DNA from 2 places in the Devosia sp. XGJD_8 genome. Region 1 is predicted to be linked to the other one. Evidence: predicted binding sites of a transcription regulator. Region 1 holds the regulator's gene; the other holds the start of a gene.

Region 1 (10,074 bases):
CACTGGAATGCGCCCTTGTCAGGGCTTACGGGCTATATAGGGGGGGCGCCCAAAGGCTTCAAGCGCCTCGCGGGCAAATCTGCCCCGGGCCGATGGGGCCAGCACCTGGCTGGCCCCGCCAAACGCACTCAGTCGGTCAGCGTATATTCGCCAAGCTCGCAGATATCGACTTCATAGACTTCGAGCAGGGCGCCCTCGCCGGTCTCGAAGCGGAAGTCATAGAGGCACTGGTCCGAGCCGTCGCCGATGAAGACGGTGCCCTGCATGCCCGGCTCGAGCGTGCCGGTCTCGCCCAGCAGGTCTTCGCCCCAGGCATCCTGGTCGCTCGGATTGGTGTAGAAATAATGCAGCGACTGCGAGCTGGCATTGATCAGCGTAAATTCGACATTCTGCGCAGCAGCAGGCACGGCGCTGGCCAGCAGCGCCAGGGCGACCAGGCCGCCCTTGAGATTGAAAGTCATGGAAAGCTCCCGAAGCCGACAGCGACACCGCTGCCGGTCACAATCTATCTACCACGGCGGAATCAATCGGCAAGCGGCGGTCGTGCCGAGGGTAAATGTCACCGCGCCGCTGCAAGGTGACGCGGCATATAAAACCATCTAGAAGGCGGCCATGTTCGCCCCCGGCACAGTGCTGCTCCACGATACGCTCGACCCCCAGGGCGAGAACCTGCTGTTCACCGCGCCCCGCGAGATCCTCGTGGCCTATGACGCTGCCGACGCGCGGCGCGCGCTGGCCCGGCTGGAGACCGCCACCGCGCAAGGGCTCCATGCCGCCGGCTATCTCGCCTATGAGCTGGGCTTCATTTTCGAGGAACGGCTGGCCGATCGCCTGCCGCAGGCCAGCGCCACGCCCCTGCTCTGGCTGGGTCTCTACGATGCACCGCAGATGCTGAGCGCCCAGGAAGTCGACCGGCGCCTCGCGGTCATCGCCGGCAACGCGGCCGGCGCCGCGCGCGACATCACCCCTCGCTGGGATGAGGCGGCCTATGGCCTGGCCTTCGACCAGATCAAGGCGCTGATCGCCGCTGGCGATACCTATCAGGTCAACCTCACCTTCAAGGCCGATTTCCGCCTCGAGGGCGATCCGGTGGGGCTCTATCGTGAGCTGGTGCGCAAGCAGCCGGTGGCCTATGGCGCGTTGATCAATACCGGCAGCCAGTGGATCCTGTCGCGCTCGCCCGAGCTGTTCGTTGAGAGCCGTCACGGCGCATTGGCGGCCCGCCCGATGAAGGGCACGCTCAAGCGCGGCCGGACCCTGGCCGAGGACGAGGCCGGCCGCATCGCGCTTGCCGGTGATGAAAAGAACCGCGCCGAAAACCTGATGATCGTCGACCTGCTGCGTAACGATCTCGGTCGCATTGCCGAGATCGGCTCGGTCAAGGTCACCGACCTCTTCACCGTGGAAACCTACCGGACGCTCCACACCATGACCTCGGGCATCATCGCCCGCCGCCGGCCGGAGGTCACCACCACCGATCTGCTGGCCAATCTCTTCCCCTGCGGCTCGATCACCGGGGCGCCCAAGTTGCGGGCCATGGAAATCATCCATGAAGTCGAGGCCGGCCCGCGTGGCCTCTATACCGGCTCCATCGGACACTTTTCGCCCAATGGCGACCTGACGCTCAACGTGGCCATCCGCACCGCCGTGATCAATGCCGCAGGCGAAGGCGAGATCGGCATTGGCGGCGGCATTGTTGCCGACAGCGTGGCCGGCGACGAATATCGCGAGGCCCTGCTCAAGATGGCATTCTTCACCGAACCCGCCGAGCCCGTCACGCTGATCGAAACCCTGCTCTGGGAGCGGGCCGAAGGCTTCGCCCTGCTCGACCGGCATCTGCAGCGGCTGGCGCAATCGGCGCGCTATTTCGGCCTGCCCTTCGACCGCGCCTCCATCCTGGCGGCACTGGATGCGCGGAATTTTGCCGCCGACCGCATGCGGGTGCGGCTGACGCTGGATGCCGCCGGCCCTGCCATGACCGCCATGCCGCTGCCGCCCAGCCCGCCCGTCTTCCGCTTCGCCATGGCGTCCGAGCGGCTCGATTCGCAGAGCCTGTGGCTCATGCACAAGACCACCAACCGCGCCTTCTATGATGAGCCGCGCCAGCAAGCCCATGCCGCGCTCGGGGTCGACGAGGTGCTGTTCCGCAACGAGCGGGACGAATTGACCGAAGGCTCGATCACCAGTCTCTTCATCCAGCGTGACGGCACGTTGCTGACGCCGCCGCTGTCCTCGGGCCTGCTGCCCGGCACATTGCGGGCCGAGCTGATCGATCAGGGCAAGGCTGTCGAGCAGGTTTTGACCCTTGCCGATCTTGCAGGCGCCGAGGCAATCTTCCTCGGCAATTCCGTGCGCGGCCTGATGCGCGCGCAATGGGTAAGGGAGTGAGCATGGCCATCGAAATCGCAGCCACCGACGTGCTGGTCGTCGTCGACGTGCAATATGACTTCCTGCCCGGCGGCAGCCTTGCCGTCGCGGGCGGCGACGAGATCGTGCCGCTGATCAATACGCTGGCCAGGAAGTTCACCAATGTGGTCTTCACCCAGGACTGGCACCCGGCCGACCATGTGTCCTTTGCCAGCCAGCATGAAGGCAAGGCGCCGTTCGAAACCATCGAACTCCCCTATGGCACGCAGGTGCTCTGGCCCGACCACTGCGTCTGGGCCAGCCATGGCGCGGCACTCTCGGCAGACCTCGACATTCCCCATGGCCAGCTGATCATCCGCAAGGGCTATAACCGGCAGATCGATTCCTATTCCGGCTTCCAGGAGGCGGACCGCCAGACCCTGACCGGCCTTGCCGGCTATCTCAACGAACGCGAGGTCGGCCGGCTCTATGTGGTGGGGCTGGCCACCGACTTCTGCGTCGGCTGGACCGCCATTGATGCCGCAGCCGGCGGCTTCGACGTGACCGTAATCGAGGACGCCACCCGCGCCATCGACAATGCGGGCAGCCTCGCCAGGGCGTGGACGGACATGGCAGAGGCAGGGGTCGAGCGGATGATGAGCAAGGATATTTTGGGCTAGGGCGGCCGAAGGCAAAATCGCTCCAGTGGAGCGATTTTAGCGAACTAGGCCATGAGAGCTATGCTCGAATGGCGGGGCCTTGTGCCCAAAAACGAAAAATCCCCGCTCTCGCGGGGATTCACGTGAAACGCTGAACCTGATGTCAGGCGCTCTTGTCGACGGCCTCGTCGGCCGGGGCATGGCTCGGGCCGCCCTTGGCGACGCCGACCATGGCGGGGCGCAGCACGCGGTCGCCAATGGCAAAGCCGGCCTGCACCACCTGCACGACCGTGCCTTCCGGACGGGACGGATCGGGCACTTCGAACATGGCCTGGTGCCGGTGCGGATCGAATTTCTGGCCCTCGGCCTCGATCGGCTTGACTCCGTGCTTGGCCAGGAGGCGCTGCATTTCGCGCTCGGCCATTTCAATGCCTTCGATCAGGCCCTTGGTGGTCGCATCGCCATTCTCACGGGCCTCGGCCGGCAGCACCATCAGCGCACGGCTCAGCGCGTCGGTGGCGCTCAGCATGTCGCGGGCAAAGCCGGCAATGGCATAGCTGCGCGTGTCATTGACGTCGCGCTCGGTGCGCTTGCGCAGGTTTTCCATCTCCGCAATGGTGCGCAGCACACGGTCCTTGAGCTCCGCATTCTCGGCGCGCAGCGCCTCGATGGGATCGACCTCGGGCTCTGCCGGGATTTCGACTTCAGGCGTCTCGCCTGATGCGGCGTTCTCGTCGCTCATCATTATGCTGTTCCGCAAAGATTACTGGCTTTGCCCCGCATATCGGCCAATGCGCTGCAGATTTCAACCCTTGGCTCGGCCCGGCCGTACGTGCCGCAGGCGAATGGCACGGCGCTCATCGCTTCCGCGCCATCATCGCGCTGATCACATTGGCGGTATAGTCCACCACCGGCACGATGCGCGCATAGTTGAGGCGCGTTGGGCCGATGACCCCCAAAACGCCAACCACCTTGTCATTGGCATCCTTGTAGGGCGAGAGAATGACCGAGGAGCCCGACAGTGAAAAGAGCTTGTTTTCCGAGCCGATGAAGATGCGCACGCCCTGCGCCTTTTCCGCGTCGCCGAGCAGTTCGAGCAACCCGTCCTTGCTTTCCAACTCGTCGAACAATTGCCGCATGCGCAGCAATTCGTCGCTCGCCATCGCGTCATTGATCAGGTTGGCCCGGCCGCGCACGATGACGGTCGGCTGGCTGGCCGGCGATGCCTGCCCCAGCGTGGCAATGCCGGCATCGACCAGCTTCTGGGTCAGGTCGTCGAGTTCGGCGCGCTGTTCGTTGCGCTGCTCGGCCAGGGCCTTGCGCGCCTCGGGAATGGTCCGCCCCACCACATAGCGCGCCAGATAATTGCCCGCCTGGGTCAGCGCCGAGGCCGTCAGGCCCGGCGGCACATCCATGATGCGGTTTTCCACCTGCCCGTCCTGCCCCACCAGGATCGCCATGGCGCGGGTGGTGTCGAGCCGCACGAATTCGATATGCCGCAGCACCATGTCGGCCTTGGTGGCGATGACGACGCCCGCGCCCTGGCTGAGCCCGCTCAGCAATGTGCTGGCCTCGGTCAGCACATCCTCGACCTGCCCGCTATGCTGGCCTTCGATGGATTTGGCGATCTGGCTGCGCTCGCTTTCGTTGACCGCGCCGACCTCGAGCATCGCATCGACGAAAAACCGCAGGCCCTCCTGCGTCGGAGCTCGGCCGGCCGAGGTATGGGGCGCCGCGATCAGGCCCAGATCCTCGAGATCGGCCATGACATTGCGCACCGAGGCTGGCGACAGCCCGGTCTGCAGCATGCGGCTCAGGTCACGCGAACCGACGGGTGAGCCGGTCTCGAGATAGCGCTCGACAATCTTGCGGAAGATGTCCTGGCTGCGGGCGTTGAGCACGCTCAAAAAGTCTTCGGGCGGCTTGACCATGGGTGTTCGATAAAATCGTCCGCTTTAACCTTGCCCTCTCATTTAAGCGCATTGCAGCCTCCCGCCAAGCGCCAGCGGCTTGTGAGCGGGGCCGTGGGGCGTTAAGAGGCGGTTAACGATAATGTCTCAGTGGATTTTTAATGCGCCCTTCCGGACGTGAGCCCAACCAGATGCGCGCCGTAACGATCGAGCGCAACATCGCCCAGAAGGCGGAAGGCTCCTGCCTCGTCTCGTTTGGCAATACCAAAGTACTCGTCACCGCCTCGGTCGAAACCAGCCTGCCCGGCTGGCTGCGCGGCAAGGGCCAGGGCTGGGTCACCGCCGAATATGGCATGCTGCCCCGCGCCACCGGCAGCCGCACCCGCCGCGAGGCCACCGCCGGCAAGCAGTCCGGCCGCACCCAGGAAATCCAGCGCCTGATCGGCCGCTCGCTGCGCGCCGTGGTCGATATGCAGCTCCTGGGCGAAAACCAGATCACCGTCGATTGCGACGTGCTCGAAGCCGATGGCGGCACGCGCACCGCCTCGATCACCGGCGCCTATGTGGCTCTGGCCGACGCCATTGCCTGGATGGATGAGCGCAAGCTGACCAAGGGCAAGGCACTGCGCGATTCCGTCGCTGCGGTCTCCTGCGGCATCTATCGCGGCACCCCCGTGCTCGATCTCGATTATCTCGAGGATGTCGAGGCCCATACCGATGCCAATTTCGTCATGACCGGCTCGGGCAAGTTCGTGGAGATCCAGGGCACTGCCGAGCAGGCGCCGTTCAGCCGCGACGAGCTCAATGCGCTGATGGGCCTCGCCGAGCAGGGCATCGGCGATCTGACCCTGATGCAGCAGACGGCGCTCGTCCCATGATCGGCTGGCTCAAGAAACGCCTCGCTGCCAAGCCGCAATCCAAGCCGCAGGTGACCCCGCGCGCCGCCTCGCCGGAAAACTGCGCCCTTTGGCACGATGTGGCCCGCGCCCTCGACGCCAAGCCAAGGACGTCCAAATGAGCATCGCCCGGCTCCGCGAAGGTGATCGCCTAGTGCTGGCCACGCATAATGCGGGCAAGCTCAAGGAATTCCAGGAGCTGTTCGAGCCCTATGGCCTGGAGCTGGTGTCGGCCGGCGAACTCGGCCTGCCCGAGCCGGAAGAGACCGGCACCACGTTTGCCGAGAATGCGCGCCTCAAGGCGCATGCCGCTGCACAGGCCTCCGGCATGCTGGCGCTGAGCGACGATTCCGGGCTCTGCGTCGATGCGCTCAACGGCGATCCGGGCGTCTATACCGCCGACTGGGCCGGCGTGCCGCGCGATTTCAATCACGCCATGAAGCGCGTCGAGGATGCGCTGCAGGCCGCCAATGCCACCTCGCCCGGCCAGCGCCGGGCCAATTTCAACGCCACGCTTTGCCTGGCCCATCCCGACGGCCGCGACGTCATCTATCACGGCCAGTGCTTCGGCACGCTGGTCTGGCCGCCGCGCGGCACGCAGGGCCATGGCTATGACCCCGTCTTCATGCCCGACGGCTATGACATCACCTTCGGCCAGATGCCGCCCGCAATGAAGCATTCCTGGTCGCCCGGTCAGCAGGGGCTGAGCCACCGCGCCCGCTCCTTCGCCAAGTTCGTGGAGCAGCAAATTGAGCTCTAACCCCAACGACATGTTCGGGGTTTACGTGCACTGGCCCTTCTGCGCGGCCAAGTGCCCCTATTGCGACTTCAACAGCCACGTCCATCGCGGCCCCTTCGACGAGATCGACTACGTCGCCGCCTATGAGCGCGAGATCGCCACGGCCGCCCAGCTGGCGCCGGGCCGGGTGGTGCAATCCATCTTTTTCGGTGGCGGCACGCCCAGCCTGATGAACCCGCAATCGACCGGCCGCATCATCGACGCCATCGCCAGGCACTGGACGATGGATCGCAATGCCGAGATCACGCTCGAGGCCAATCCGACCAGCGTCGAGGTCGACCGCTTCAAGGGCTATCGCAGCGCCGGGGTCAACCGCGTCTCGCTCGGCGTGCAGTCACTGCGCGAGGGCCCGCTGGCCGAACTGGGTCGTCGCCACACGGTGGACGAAGCCATTGCCGCGGTGCGCATCGCCCAGTCGGTTTTCGAGCGCTCCAGCTTCGATCTCATCTATGCCCGCCCCAAGCAGACGCTGGAAGACTGGGAAGACGAGCTCAAGGAAGCGCTCTGGATGGCGCGCGGCCATATCAGCCTCTACCAGCTGACCATCGAGCAGGGCACGCGCTATTTCGACCTGCACCAGGCCGGCAAGCTGGCCATGCCCAATGAGGATTTGTCAGCCGATTTCTATGAGCTGACCCAGGAACTGACCGCGGCAGCGGGCCTGCCCGCCTACGAGATTTCCAACCACGCTCGCCCGGGTCAGGAGAGCCGCCATAACATGCTCTATTGGCGCTATGGCGAATATGCCGGCATCGGTCCGGGCGCCCATGGCCGGTTGATGATCAACAACCAGCGCCACGCCACGGCGGCCGAGAAACTGCCCTTCGACTGGCAGAAGCTGGTGACGTCCAAGGGCCACGGCATGGTGGTCGACGACGTGCTGACCTGGGAAGAGCAGGGCGACGAATTCCTCGTCATGGGCCTGCGGCTCAAGGAGGGCATCTCCCCCGCCCGCTTCACCGCCATCTCCGGCCGCCAGATTTCGCCGCGCCAGATCGATACGCTCAAGGGCTACGGCTTTGTCGAAACCCTGCCCAACGGCAATATCCGCGTCACCGACCGCGGCTGGCCGGTACTGGATGCCGTAGTGGCAGATCTGGCGGCCTAGCTTGCTTACCTCTCCCTTTGGGGGAGAGGTCGACCCGAAGGGTCGGGTGAGGGGGCCTGTTCAAAATGCGGCGCGTGGAAAGGCCCCCTCACCCGTCTTGCTGCGCAAGCCGACCTCTCCCCCAAGGGAGAGGTTAGAACTACAGCTTCGCCCCTTCGATCAGTTGTGCCCCGCCCGGCGCGATCCGCTTGATCGCCAGCGCATATTCGCTCTTGCCATTGCCCAGGAACCGGAACACGCCGTCGCGGCCGTTAAACCCGGTCGGGCTGGTCATCAGGGCAGGGTTGTAGGGCGGATTGGCCATGGAAAGCGTGTTCACATTGGCCAGGATCGTCGCGGTATAGGCGATGGTGGCCAGAGCATGCGGCTGGGTGCCGAACTGGCGCTGGTAGTCGGCGCTGATCGCCAGCATGCCGGCGGGGTCCACCGTGGGATAGATCGCGCCGCTGAGCTGGCTGGCCGTGGCGATGGTGGGGTCACCCTCCCAGTCGGCCGAGCCGACAATCTGCAACGCATCGCCACTGACCCCCGCCTGGCCCAGCAGCACGCCAAAGCTTGGCGCGGTGGCGCGGTCGGGCAGGAACAGCGTGTCGATCATCCCCTTCTGGATCAGCGGCAGCGCCTGGTTGACGATCTGCTGTGCCTCTTCGACGTTCGAGAACGTATAGACTGCCTGCGGCGCAAAGCCGGCCGCGACAGCCTGTTGCCGGAAGGCAGTTTCCTGCGCCTGGCCGAATTCGGTGGCGGGGAAGACGCCGGCAATGCCGCGCCGGCCCTGCGCCATCAGCCAGCCCATCGAGCGCTTCATCTCCATGTCCGGCAGGACGCTCAAAAGGTAGACGCCCGGGCTGGCCGCCGTCGGATTGTTGGAAAAGCCGATCAGCGGCAGCCCGGCAGAGTGGGCAACGGCGCCGGCCGCCGTTACCTGGTCGGCGCGCAGCGGCCCCAGGATCAGCCTGGCGCCATCGGTGACCGCCGCGCTGGCCGCCGCTGTCGCGCCGGCGACGCTCGTGCCGGTATCGCGCAGCGTGATGGTGATGTTTTCCGCGATATTGGGATTGGCCTCGATGAAGGCGATGGCCAGGCGGCTGGCATTGGCGAGCGATTGGCCGACCGCGGCAATGCCATTGTCTCCGCTCAGCGGCAAGAGCAGCGCCACCTTGACCGGTCCGCGCCCGAAGCTCTGCGAAGGCCCGGCTGGCATCGTGACCGGGGCTTGGATAGTCTGGGCCGGAGGCGCGCCGAAATCGAGCGTGCGCGAACCCAGCTGGATGGGTGAACAGGCCGATAGCACCAGCAGCGCCACCGCGCCCAAGGCCTGTGCTATGCCATGCCATGACATTGGATGTGCCGTCACGCTTGCCCCGGATTTGCTAGCAGACTGTTAACATTTAGAACCGCATTGCTTAACCAATTCTCAACCGACCGGAACTCTGGCGCATGGCTGACACCAATTCGGGCTATTTCATCGCCGGCTCCACTTTTTCCGCGCCGCCGCTGGCGCCGGGCCTTTATGTGGTGGCGACCCCGATCGGCAATCTGCGCGACATCACCATCCGCGCCCTCGAGACCCTCGCCGCCGCCTCGGTGATCCTCTGCGAGGATACGCGCATGTCGGCCCGCCTGCTCGACCACTACGGCATCAAGGGGCGGCGCATCGCGCTGCATGAGCATAATGAACGGGCCAAGGCCGATGACATCGTGCGGCGCGTGGCCGGTGGCGATGCCATCGCGCTGATCTCGGATGCCGGCACGCCCCTGCTCTCCGATCCCGGCTTTCCGCTGATCCGGGCGCTGGCCGAGGCCGGCCAGCCGGTCTTTCCCATTCCCGGCGCCTCGGCCCTGCTCTCGGCGCTGGTCGTGGCGGGCCTGCCCACCGATGCCTTCGCCTTTCACGGCTTCTTGCCCCCTAAGGCGGGTGCCCGGGCCAATGCGCTCAAGTCCCTGCGCGATTCACGTGAAACTTTGGTCTTCTACGAAAGCCCGCGCCGGCTCGACGATACGCTGGCCGCCATGGCCGAGGCCTGGGGCGAACGGCAGGCTGCCGTGGCGCTGGAGCTGACCAAGCGATTCGAGCGCGTGCATCGCGGCACCCTGCCGGCACTGGCCGCCGAGTTTGCCGATAGCGAGACCAAGGGCGAGGCGGTCATCGTCGTGGCCGGCGCCGCCGAAGCAGCTGCCCCCGATGCGGCCGACTGGCAGGCCGCCCTGCTGGCCGCCATGGCCGACCAGCCGCTGCGCGCCGCGGTCGATGCGGTGACCGAGCAGTTCGGCCTCAAGCGCAAGGAAGTCTATGATGCCGCCCTCGCCCTCAAAGCCCAAGAGTAAGGCGCGCATCGCCGCCTATCTCGGCGGC
Region 2 (10,074 bases), on a different contig from region 1:
CACGGCGCCGGCCTGGGCATCGGTAGCGAGCAGGCGCGACAGATCCTCGATGGCCTTTTCCAGCCGGTTCTCGGCGCGCTGGCGCAGGGTGCGCTCGAGCAGCACGACACAGACGCAGCCGAACACCACGGCGGCCAGGATGGCATCGGCCGGGGTGAAGGTCAGCCCGAAATAGGCGGCAGCGCCGACGGCGACAGCAGCAAGGGCGATGAACGTGTAGACCAATGCCTGCACGGGCGGACCTCAGACCCTTCTCGAAAACCGGGATTCGGCCCATTCCTCATAGCATTGCGCAAGAGCAGGCAAAAGCGCGCAACCTGCGCTCTCCCAAGCCTATTTCGCCGCTTCAGGTGGCAAAGAGATTCCAGGCCCGCGAGAAATAGCGCCGGAACAGCATCATCTGCGCCGCGCCGGTCGCGGCCGCCGCGCCGCCGAGATGGCCCATGGCAACCACCGGCCGCTCGCCATAGACCGGCAGCAGCGCCAGGTAATGGGTGACCCGGTCGACCAGCTGGCGCACCACCGCGCGGGGCATGATGCCGTCGATGACGATCAGATCAAGCTCGATCACGGCGCGCGTGCTCACCACGGCCGTAGCCAGCGCCCGGCCCGCATCGTCGAGCCAGGCCTCGGCCACCGGCTCAAGGGCAGACCAGTCCCAGTTCAGCGGATTGCCCGGCGGCAGCCGGCGGCCGGCCTGTTCCAGCCGCTGCTGCAGCGCGACCATGGACGCAATATTGTAGACGCCGGTGGGTTGGCCATTGGCGTCGGGCACCATGATGGCACCCAGATTGGCGGCATTGCCGGTCCGCCCTTCCCACACGGTGCCTTCATTGGCGATGCCGGCGCCGACATAGGTGCCGATATGGAAGGCCGCAAAGCCCATCGGCCGCGGGCTTTTGAGGGCGAGCCACTCGCTCCAGCAGGCGGCGCTGCCATCGTTGATCCAGAAAGCATCGAGGCCCGTGCGGCCGGCTAGCCTGCGGGCAATATCGACGCCGCGCCAGCGCTCCGCATGGCCGATGGGGGCGCCGAGGCGCTCGACATTGTTTTCCATGTGGCTGGGGCTGGCGACGCCGATGCCGGTGAGGCGGCTGGTCTGGATGTCGCTCATGCCGGCGCGGAGCGTGGCGATCTCGGCGCTGACTTCCTCAAAGATCGTGTCGACATCGGGATAGTCGTAGCTGCGGCGGATGCTCGCCAGGGTCTTGCCCGACATGGCCAGCAGCAGCACCTCGAAATGGCGCCAGCCGATTTCGACGCCTATGACATAGGCGCCGTCGGGATTGAGAAACAGCGGCGTGGCCGGCTGACCGCGGCGGCCGCGCAGCACCTCGCCGCGCATGACCAGTTCGCGCGCCTCCAGGTCGGCGACGATGCGCGAGGTGGTCTGCGGCCCCAGGCCCGACAGGCGGGCCAGCTCGGCGTTGGAGGCGCCGGCATTCATGGCGATCAGCGTCAGCACGGCGCGCTCATTGGCAATGCGGACACCGGACTGTGCGAATCCGCGCGCCAGCGGCTCATGAACATTGGCGGGAGAAAAGTTCTGCATGGCGGCAGACTTAATAGGCAGACTGCTTGGCGAGCAAGCGGCAAGTCTGTGGCCCCATTGTGCAAATTGCGACGATCCGGAACGGATTATTTACCCTGTTGGGGAACAATCGCCAGAACACCGGGGAAGCCGCGGCGGCGGCAGACAACCGGCATAGTGATTTATCCCAACGCAAGGACTGGGCCGCATGGCGATGCACACTCGAAGCGACGGCGAGCCATTTGGTCGGCTATTGCTGATCGACGGCGACGATGCTGGCGCGCCGCTGGTGGCAGAGACGCTTACCCAAAGCCTGGGCGGCAGCCTGCGCATCACCGTTGCGGCGGGCGGGCGGCACGCGGCCGAACTGCTGCGCGATACGGGCTTTGATATCGTCCTGGCGGACCTGTCGAGCCTGCACGACCTCAGCGAACGCAGCGATGATGCCGTGGGGCGCCTCGTGCGGCTGGCCGATGGCGCGCTGGTCGTGGCGCTGTCCGATGGCGCCTCGGTATCGGCTGCGGTCGGCGCCATGCGCGCCGGAGCGCATGATTATGTGGTCAAGCCGGTCAGCGGCCCGGCCATGGCGGCCCGCATCGGCGAACTGGCGCAGCGCCACGGCAAGGCAAGGGCGCTGAGCATCGAGCCGCGCAATGCCGGCCGAGCCGATTTTGCCGGCTTCATCGGCGCCTCGAGCGCCATGCAGTTCGTCTATGAGCAGATCGGCCGCATCGCAACCTCGTCGGCGCCGGTCTTCATCACCGGGGAAAGCGGCACCGGCAAGGATGTCTGCGCCGAGGCCCTGCATGCCGAGGGGCCGCGCTTTGGCAAGCGCCTCGTGGCGATCAACTGCGCGGCGATTCCGCGCGACCTGATGGAAAGCGAACTGTTCGGCGTGGCGCGCGGCGCCTTCACCGGCGCGCATGAGGACCGCAAGGGCGCGGCCGAGCTGGCCGATGGCGGCACGCTGTTCCTCGACGAAATCGGCGAGATGGACCTCTCCCTGCAGTCCAAGCTGTTGCGGTTCCTGCAGACCGGCACGCTGAGCCGTGTCGGCGAATCAGGCGTGCGGCATGTCGATGTGCGCGTGATCTGCGCCACCAACCGCAATCCGATGCAGCTCATTACCGAGAAGAGGTTCCGCGAGGATCTGTTCTATCGGCTGCATGTGCTGCCGATCCACCTGCCGCCGCTGCGGCAGCGGCCGACCGACATCATGGTGCTCGCCCGCCACTTCCTGGCGCTATACGCCGCCGAGGAACACAAGCGTTTCAGCGGCTTCTCCCCGGAAGTAGCGAGCCTGCTGACCTCGGCGGAATGGCCCGGCAATGTGCGCCAGCTGCAGAACCTGGTGCGCCGGTTGGTGGTGATGTGCGACGGCGGCGAAATCACCATGCCCATGCTCAGCGCCGCCGATATCGAATCGCGTGGCGTCGTCGCCGCATCCGAGCCGACGCCGCGGGCAGAGCGGCGCCAGCCCATCCTGCCCATGTGGCAGCAGGAGCAGCGCATTATCGAGGACGCCATTGCCAGCTTCGGCGGCAATGTCTCGCTGGCCGCCGCCGCCCTCGAAATCAGCCCCTCCACCATCTACCGCAAGCGACAGGGCTGGGCCGAGATGGCCGCGGCAAGCTAGGGCGTGTTGGCCTCGCGGGCCTTGACGCGGTCGAGGCCCAGATAGTGTTCGCGCAGGATCACGGCGATGCCGGAGGCGACGATGATCGTGGCGCCGAAAATCATGCTGAGCGTGGGGACTTCGGCAAAGACCACGAGGCCCAGGATGATGGTCAGGATCAGCGAGACATATTCGAAGGGCGCGATCACCGACATGTCGGCATAGCGGTAACAGGAGGTCAGCAGCAGCTGGCCGATGCCGCCGGCAAATCCGGCCACGATCAGCAGCAGCCATTGCCCGGGGTCGGGCCAGACCCAGCCGAATGGGATGGTGAGCAGCGAGAGCAGCGTCGCGCAGATGAAGAAGTAGATCACGATGGCTTCGGTGCGCTCGGTCTGCACCAGCTTGCGCACCTGCATCATGGCAAAGGCCGAGAATATCGCCGCGACGAAGCAGGCTATGGCGCCAACCGTCGCGGCATCGCCCAGGGCATCCCCGCCGGAAAACACGGTCAGGCGCGGCCAGAGGATGATGACGACGCCGACAAGGCCGACCAGCACGGCCGTCCAGCGGAATACATGCACGCGCTCCTTGAGCAGCAAGGCGCTGAACACGACGATCAGCAGCGGCGTGGCATAGCTGATGGCGGTTGTTTCGGGCAGCGGCAGCCGGGTCAGGGCAAAAAAGCCCAGCCCCATGGCGGACACGCCGATAAACGCCCGGAGCACGTGTCCCCAGGGGTTGCGTGTATGCAGTGCACTGGTCAATTGCCGGCGCCAGGCGAGATAGAACACCACCGGCAGAATGGCGAAAAAGCAGCGGAAGAAGACCAGCTCGCCCGCCGGAACCGTCTCGGTGGCCTTGAGCAGCGTGGCCATGACCACGAAACAGCAGACCGACAGCACCTTGAGGACAATGCCGCGCAACGGCCCGCCCGCATATTGCGCAGGGCTGGTCGGGTGGGCCGGCTTGGGACTGGTCACGAGGCTCTCGATGCTGGGCGGGCACCGCCCGGCAGAACTGCGTCAGCTCTTGGCGGTTTCGAGCTTTTCCTTGGCGATGCGCGCAGTGGCGAATGCCTTATGCTCGGGGCCGACAGCACTGCCGGTCTTGACGACCTTGCCGGCCGCGTCGTGGATTTCCCAATGCCAGTTTGCATTTGGGCCGCTGCCGCCCTTGAGGCGCAGCTTGATCTGAAGGGTGTTGTCCTGGGTCATGTGTGCCTTATGGCGCAGCTTGGCGCGGCGTGGAAGGGGAAAAGTGGCGAAACAGCATTGGCGGAGCTCTGAGGGCGATCCCGCGGTGTCACTCCGGCCCTCAGCCGTGGCCTTCCAGGAGACGTGCCGCAGCGGCAGGGTGGATCGGTGCTCGACCGACGCAAATCGGAATGGTCCCGGAGCAAGGCCGGGATGACATCAGGTGTGGTGGCATGGTGCCGTCTCCACCTGCCGATCGAGGTTTGAAGGCAGAGGTGTTTCAGTCGACACCCTCCCCCTTGCAGGGGGATCAAGGGTGGGAGGTCGTTGGCCGAACTCAGCCCTTCGTCGCTCTTCCCCCACTTATCCCCGCCCGCAAAACCTGTGGCACAATTATCGCCATCACTCCGCACGGGCGGCCTGCAGGCGAACAGTGGCGGGGTGAGCCGGGCGCGGGTTTTGCCTCTCGCGCAGGTTCGAGACCTGGCCGCAGCATGGCGAGCGATCATGCTGCGCGATAACCGGGACTGTTCCAAAAACCGGCACCCCGAGGCGGCTGTCGTCTCGTTTTTTAATTTCCAGAGGCGATAGGCGCCTCGGGGTCCGTCCATCATGAAAACCGCGTCAGAGGCGGCGTCTTGGCACGCCTAGACGTCGGAGTAGCGATATTCGATGCGGTCGCCGCGGAAGGCGAGGTGATCGCGGATCGGTTCAACCAGGGGGCATGGATCGGGATAGTACCAGGCCTGGTCCGGGCCGTCGGCAGTGAGTGTCTTGAGTGTGTAGTAATGCGCCTCGCCCTTGTAGGGACAGGTTGTGCGGGTCTCGGAGAGCTCGAGGATGTCCTCCCGCACATCCTCGCGCGGCAGGTAGATGCGCAATGGCTCGCCCGGTTCGTGGACTTCCAGCGCGTTCAGCGAACTGCCGATTTCGGCGTCGTCGAACACTACATGGACCCGGCCCTTGGCGGGGTTGATCTTGATATCCTTGTCCAGACATTGACGCGTCATGTTGTCCTGCCAGTGATGAGATTGAAGCCTGCGGAGACAACGCGCGAGAGGAAAGCGGGTTCACCCGACCTTGACTCCGCACAGGCCCAGCCATATATCCCCGTCACCCTGTTAGCACTCTACAATCGTGAGTGCTAACAGTGCGAAATTGCATTTCAGCTTGATGCCATAGGAGCAATCATGAGCTTCCGTCCCCTGCACGACCGCGTGGTCGTCCGTCGTCTCGACAGCGAAGAAAAGACCAAAGGCGGGATCATCATTCCCGACACCGCCAAGGAAAAGCCCTCCGAGGGCGTGATTGTTGCCGTGGGCCCGGGCGCCCGCGACGAAGATGGCAAGTACATCACCCCCGACGTGAAGGCCGGCGACCGCGTGCTGTTTGGCAAGTGGAGCGGCACCGAGGTCAAGGTCGACGGTGAAGACCTGCTGATCATGAAGGAATCCGACATCATGGGCATCATCGAAGGCTGATCGCCTTCTTCGATCCCATTCGTTTCCATTACACTTTAAGGAGCGCCTCACATGGCTGCCAAAGAAGTAAAGTTCTCCACCGAAGCCCGCGACAAGATGCTGCGCGGCGTCAACATCCTGGCCAATGCGGTCAAGGTGACCCTCGGCCCAAAGGGTCGTAACGTCGTCATCGAAAAGTCGTTCGGCGCCCCGCGCATCACCAAGGACGGCGTCACCGTCGCCAAGGAAATCGAACTGGAAGACAAGTTCGAGAACCTGGGCGCCCAGCTGCTGCGTTCGGTCGCCTCCAAGACCAACGACATTGCCGGTGACGGCACCACCACCGCGACCGTGCTCGGCCAGGCCATCGTCGTCGAAGGCGTCAAGGCTGTTGCCGCCGGCTTCAACCCGATGGATCTCAAGCGCGGTATCGACCTCGCTGTCGAAGAAGTCGTCGCTTCGCTCAAGGCCGCTTCGTCCAAGATCAAGTCGTCTTCGGAAGTCGCTCAGGTCGGCACCATCTCGGCCAACGGCGAATCCGCCATCGGCGACATGATTGCCGAAGCCATGCAGAAGGTCGGCAACGAGGGTGTCATCACCGTCGAGGAAGCCAAGACCGCCGAGACCGAACTCGATGTCGTTGAAGGCATGCAGTTCGACCGCGGCTACCTCTCGCCCTACTTCGTGACCAATGCCGAGAAGATGACTGCCGTGCTCGAGGATCCCGTGATCCTGCTGCACGAGAAGAAGCTCAGCAACCTCCAGGCCATCCTGCCGATTCTGGAATCGGTCGTGCAGTCGCAGCGCCCGCTGCTGATCATTGCCGAAGACATTGAAGGTGAGGCTCTCGCGACCCTCGTCGTCAACCGTCTGCGTGGCGGCCTCAAGGTCGCTGCCGTCAAGGCTCCGGGCTTCGGCGATCGCCGCAAGGCCATGCTGGAAGACATCGCCATCCTGACCGGTGGCCAGGTCATCTCGGAAGATCTCGGCATCAAGCTCGAGAACGTGACCATCGACATGCTGGGCACTGCCAAGCGCGTCGAAATCACCAAGGAAAACACCACGATCGTGGATGGCGCCGGTTCGGCCGAAGACATCCAGGGCCGCGTTGGCCAGATCAAGGCGCAGATCGAAGAGACCACTTCGGACTACGACAAGGAAAAGCTGCAGGAACGTCTGGCCAAGCTGGCCGGTGGCGTTGCGGTGATCAAGGTCGGCGGCTCGACGGAAGTCGAAGTCAAGGAGCGCAAGGACCGCGTCGACGACGCGCTGAACGCAACCCGCGCCGCCGTTGAAGAAGGCATCGTTGCTGGTGGTGGCGTGGCCCTGCTGCGCGCTTCGAGCAACATGAAGGTCAAGGGCGCCAACGCCGACCAGGACGCTGGCATTGCCATCGTCAAGCGCGCTCTGCAGGAGCCCGTGCGCACGATCGCCAACAATGCCGGTGCCGAAGGCTCCGTGGTCGTGGGCAAGATCCTCGAGAACAGCTCGATCACCTTCGGCTACAATGCCGCAACCGGTGAATATGGCGATCTCGTCGCCCTGGGTGTCATCGACCCGGTGAAGGTGGTTCGCACCGCCCTGCAGGACGCGGCTTCGGTTGCTTCGCTGCTGATCACCACGGAAGCCCTCATCGTCGAGGCTCCCAAGGACGCAGCACCGGCAATGCCGGGCGGCGGCGGCATGGGCGGCATGGGTGGCATGGACTTCTAAGAAGTCCGACCCGAAAGCTTTGGAGTTCGTTTCTTCCCAGTCACGAACTTCACGAGAAAGGCGCAGTGGAAACACTGCGCCTTTTTCTCGTCGACGCAGGGCGCTAGACTGGATGGATCACCCAGTGAGGATTCGATGCGGACACCCCGACGTGGCAGCGCCTATGACCAGGCGGAGGCTGCCTTCAAGAGCGTAACCAGCAAGCCGGCGGAGGCGCCGCGCAAGCCGGTCGCCGCGCCGGAGGGCCGAGAGATGGTGACGCTGCGGCTCGACCGCGCCGTGCTGGAGCATTTCCAGGATGAGGGCCCCGGCTGGCAGGAGCGCATCAACGCCGCCCTGCGCGCGGCCGCCGGGCTCGACCCGGCCTGACGATCAGAAAAACAGCAGCCGCAAGGCCAGCGCGATCGACACCACGACCACCACGGGCCGGATAACCCTGGCCCCGTAGCGGATGCTGGTGCGCGCGCCGATATAGCCGCCAACCACCTGCCCGACGGCCATGGCAATGGCCGCCGGCCAGACAACGTCACCGGCGGGGATGAAGATCGCCAGCGCCGCCAGGTTGGAAGTGAGGTTGAGGACCTTGGTATTGCCCGAAGCGCGCGTCAGGCCCAGGCCGAACAGCATGACAAAACCGATGGTGAGGAACGAGCCGGTGCCCGGGCCGAAAACGCCGTCGTAAAAGCCAATGGCAAAACCCATTACCGGGACGAACAGGCCGAAGGGCAGACGGGCGGCCTTGTCGGCGTCCGACAGGTTGGGCGCAAACAGGAAATAGAGCGCGATGCCGATCAGCGCGACAGGCACGGCGATCTCAAGCAGGCCGACATCGAGCTGGCGCACGACCAGGGCACCCGACAGGCTGCCGGCAAAAGTCAACAGCACGGCGGGCAGCAGGGCGCGCAGCGAGACATAGCCGCGCCGCCAGAAAGTGAGCGCCGCCATGGCCGTGCCGATCGACCCCTGCAGCTTGTTGGTGGCAAGCGCCGCCACGGGCGGCAGCCCGACCGAAAGCAAGGCCGGCAGCGCAATCATGCCGCCGCCGCCGGCGATGGCGTCGACGAAACCGGCCAGCATGCCAACGGCCGCCAGGGCCAGCAGAATGATAGGATCGAGCATAATATCCTGATGGTCAGGGATTGGGCTGGGGCGGCGGCGCCTCGGCGACGCGCCGCTCATAGATCGGGATATTGATCATCGAGGACATGAAGCCGCTCATCATCAGCTGAAAGCCGGTGACCAGCGCCGTCATGGCCAGGATGACCGGGCGCATGGTGCGGCTGGCATTGAGCGGGCCGAAATCGCGGAGGGCCCATTGATTGACGCCCCAGACCAGGGCGGCGAGGCCTACCAGCATGAGGGCAATGGCGATGAGCAGGATGCGCTCGAGCGTGAGGGCCTCAAGCAGGCGGTCATAATGGCCGGAGCGCGGGATGAAGCCATAGCGGGAGGCAAAGCGGCGGCCGATGATGGCAAAGGAAATCGACTGCAGGCCGACGATGATGCAGAGCGCGGCGACGAGGAAGGTATGCACATCGAAAGAGACGTCGCCGATGCGGAATGGCCCCGGCAGGAGAACGGCGCCGACCAGCAGACCCAGCCCGAGCAGCGCGATGCCGGGATAGAGGAACAGCCAGCGCGGCGAGAACAGCAGCAGGAAGCGCAGATGGCGCCAGCCATCGCGGAACGAGCGCAGATGCGGTGGACGGGAGCGACCGTCCTTGGCGAGGGTCGTGGGCACTTCGCGCAGATCGAGATGCGCCAGCGTGGCCTTGACCACCATTTCGGAGGCGAATTCCATGCCCGTGGTGCGCAGGTTGAGACCCAGCACGGCGGCGCGGGAGAAGCCGCGCAGGCCGCAATGGAAATCGCCGATGGGGGTGCGGAAGAACAGCCGACCGACGGAGCTCAGCACCGGATTGCCGATATAGCGGTGATGCCAGGGCATGGCTCCGGGCGCGATGCCGCCGGCAAAGCGATTGCCCATGACAAGATCGGCGCCGTCGCGCAGCTGGGCGACGAAGGCATCGAGCTTGGCAAAGTCGTAGCTGTCGTCGGCGTCGCCCATGATGACGAAGCGGCCGCGGGCTGCTTCGATGCCGCCGGCCAGAGCGGCGCCATAGCCGCGCTGATCGACCGGCACGACACGGGCGCCCAAGCCCTCGGCGATCTGGCGGGAGCCATCGGTCGAGCCGTTGTCGGCGATGACGATCTCGCCGGCGATGCCGGTGCGATCAAGAAAGCCCTGCGCCTTGCGGATGCAGGTCGCCAGCGTCTCTGCCTCGTTGAGGCAGGGCATGAGAATGGTCAGTTCGAGTTCGTCGGCCACGTGGTCCCCCCGGCCAGAATGCTGCTTGTGCCGTGAATCGGGGCGCTATGGCAATTCTCAGCTGTCGAGTCTGGCGGACAGGCCAAGGTGGTCGAGAAAGCCGGTCAGCCGGGCCGTCCTCGTCTTCGACCATTTCGCGGTACGCGAGACGATAAGGCAGGCCTGGCTCTGCAGCATCACGCCATCTTCGAGCACACGCAGTCCATTGGCCGCGAGGGTGGAGCCGGTGG

The links. Region 1 encodes HrcA, which represses chaperone genes, less so after heat shock. Its sites were predicted from a motif close to GTTAGCACTCNCNNNNNGNGAGTGCTAAC; they were not measured.
Positions count from the first base shown of each region.
Region 2: groES (co-chaperone GroES) is a predicted target of HrcA. The motif match lies at 5,463-5,491, and genes of this name have one in related genera.

Region 1 covers NZ_JBKJHF010000003.1:260,225-270,298, forward strand. The annotation lists gene ACLI1C_RS20065 (hypothetical protein) at 129-461, opposite strand; gene pabB (aminodeoxychorismate synthase component I) at 613-2,388, shown strand; gene pncA (bifunctional nicotinamidase/pyrazinamidase) at 2,391-3,026, shown strand; gene grpE (nucleotide exchange factor GrpE) at 3,169-3,747, opposite strand; gene hrcA (heat-inducible transcriptional repressor HrcA) at 3,863-4,936, opposite strand; gene rph (ribonuclease PH) at 5,077-5,793, shown strand; gene ACLI1C_RS20095 (hypothetical protein) at 5,790-5,933, shown strand; gene ACLI1C_RS20100 (non-canonical purine NTP pyrophosphatase) at 5,930-6,571, shown strand; gene hemW (radical SAM family heme chaperone HemW) at 6,561-7,718, shown strand; gene ACLI1C_RS20110 (penicillin-binding protein activator) at 7,858-9,075, opposite strand; gene rsmI (16S rRNA (cytidine(1402)-2'-O)-methyltransferase) at 9,159-10,046, shown strand; gene ACLI1C_RS20120 (YraN family protein) at 10,012-10,074, shown strand, end outside.
Region 2 covers NZ_JBKJHF010000001.1:1,089,103-1,099,176, reverse strand. The annotation lists gene ACLI1C_RS05110 (EAL domain-containing protein) at 1-234, opposite strand, end outside; gene ACLI1C_RS05105 (ROK family transcriptional regulator) at 347-1,552, opposite strand; gene ACLI1C_RS05100 (sigma 54-interacting transcriptional regulator) at 1,740-3,167, shown strand; gene ACLI1C_RS05095 (DMT family transporter) at 3,164-4,129, opposite strand; gene ACLI1C_RS05090 (hypothetical protein) at 4,172-4,363, opposite strand; gene ACLI1C_RS05085 (DUF427 domain-containing protein) at 4,990-5,352, opposite strand; gene groES (co-chaperone GroES) at 5,533-5,823, shown strand; gene groL (chaperonin GroEL) at 5,875-7,515, shown strand; gene ACLI1C_RS05070 (BrnA antitoxin family protein) at 7,651-7,884, shown strand; gene ACLI1C_RS05065 (TSUP family transporter) at 7,888-8,634, opposite strand; gene ACLI1C_RS05060 (glycosyltransferase family 2 protein) at 8,648-9,844, opposite strand; gene hisG (ATP phosphoribosyltransferase) at 9,902-10,074, opposite strand, start outside.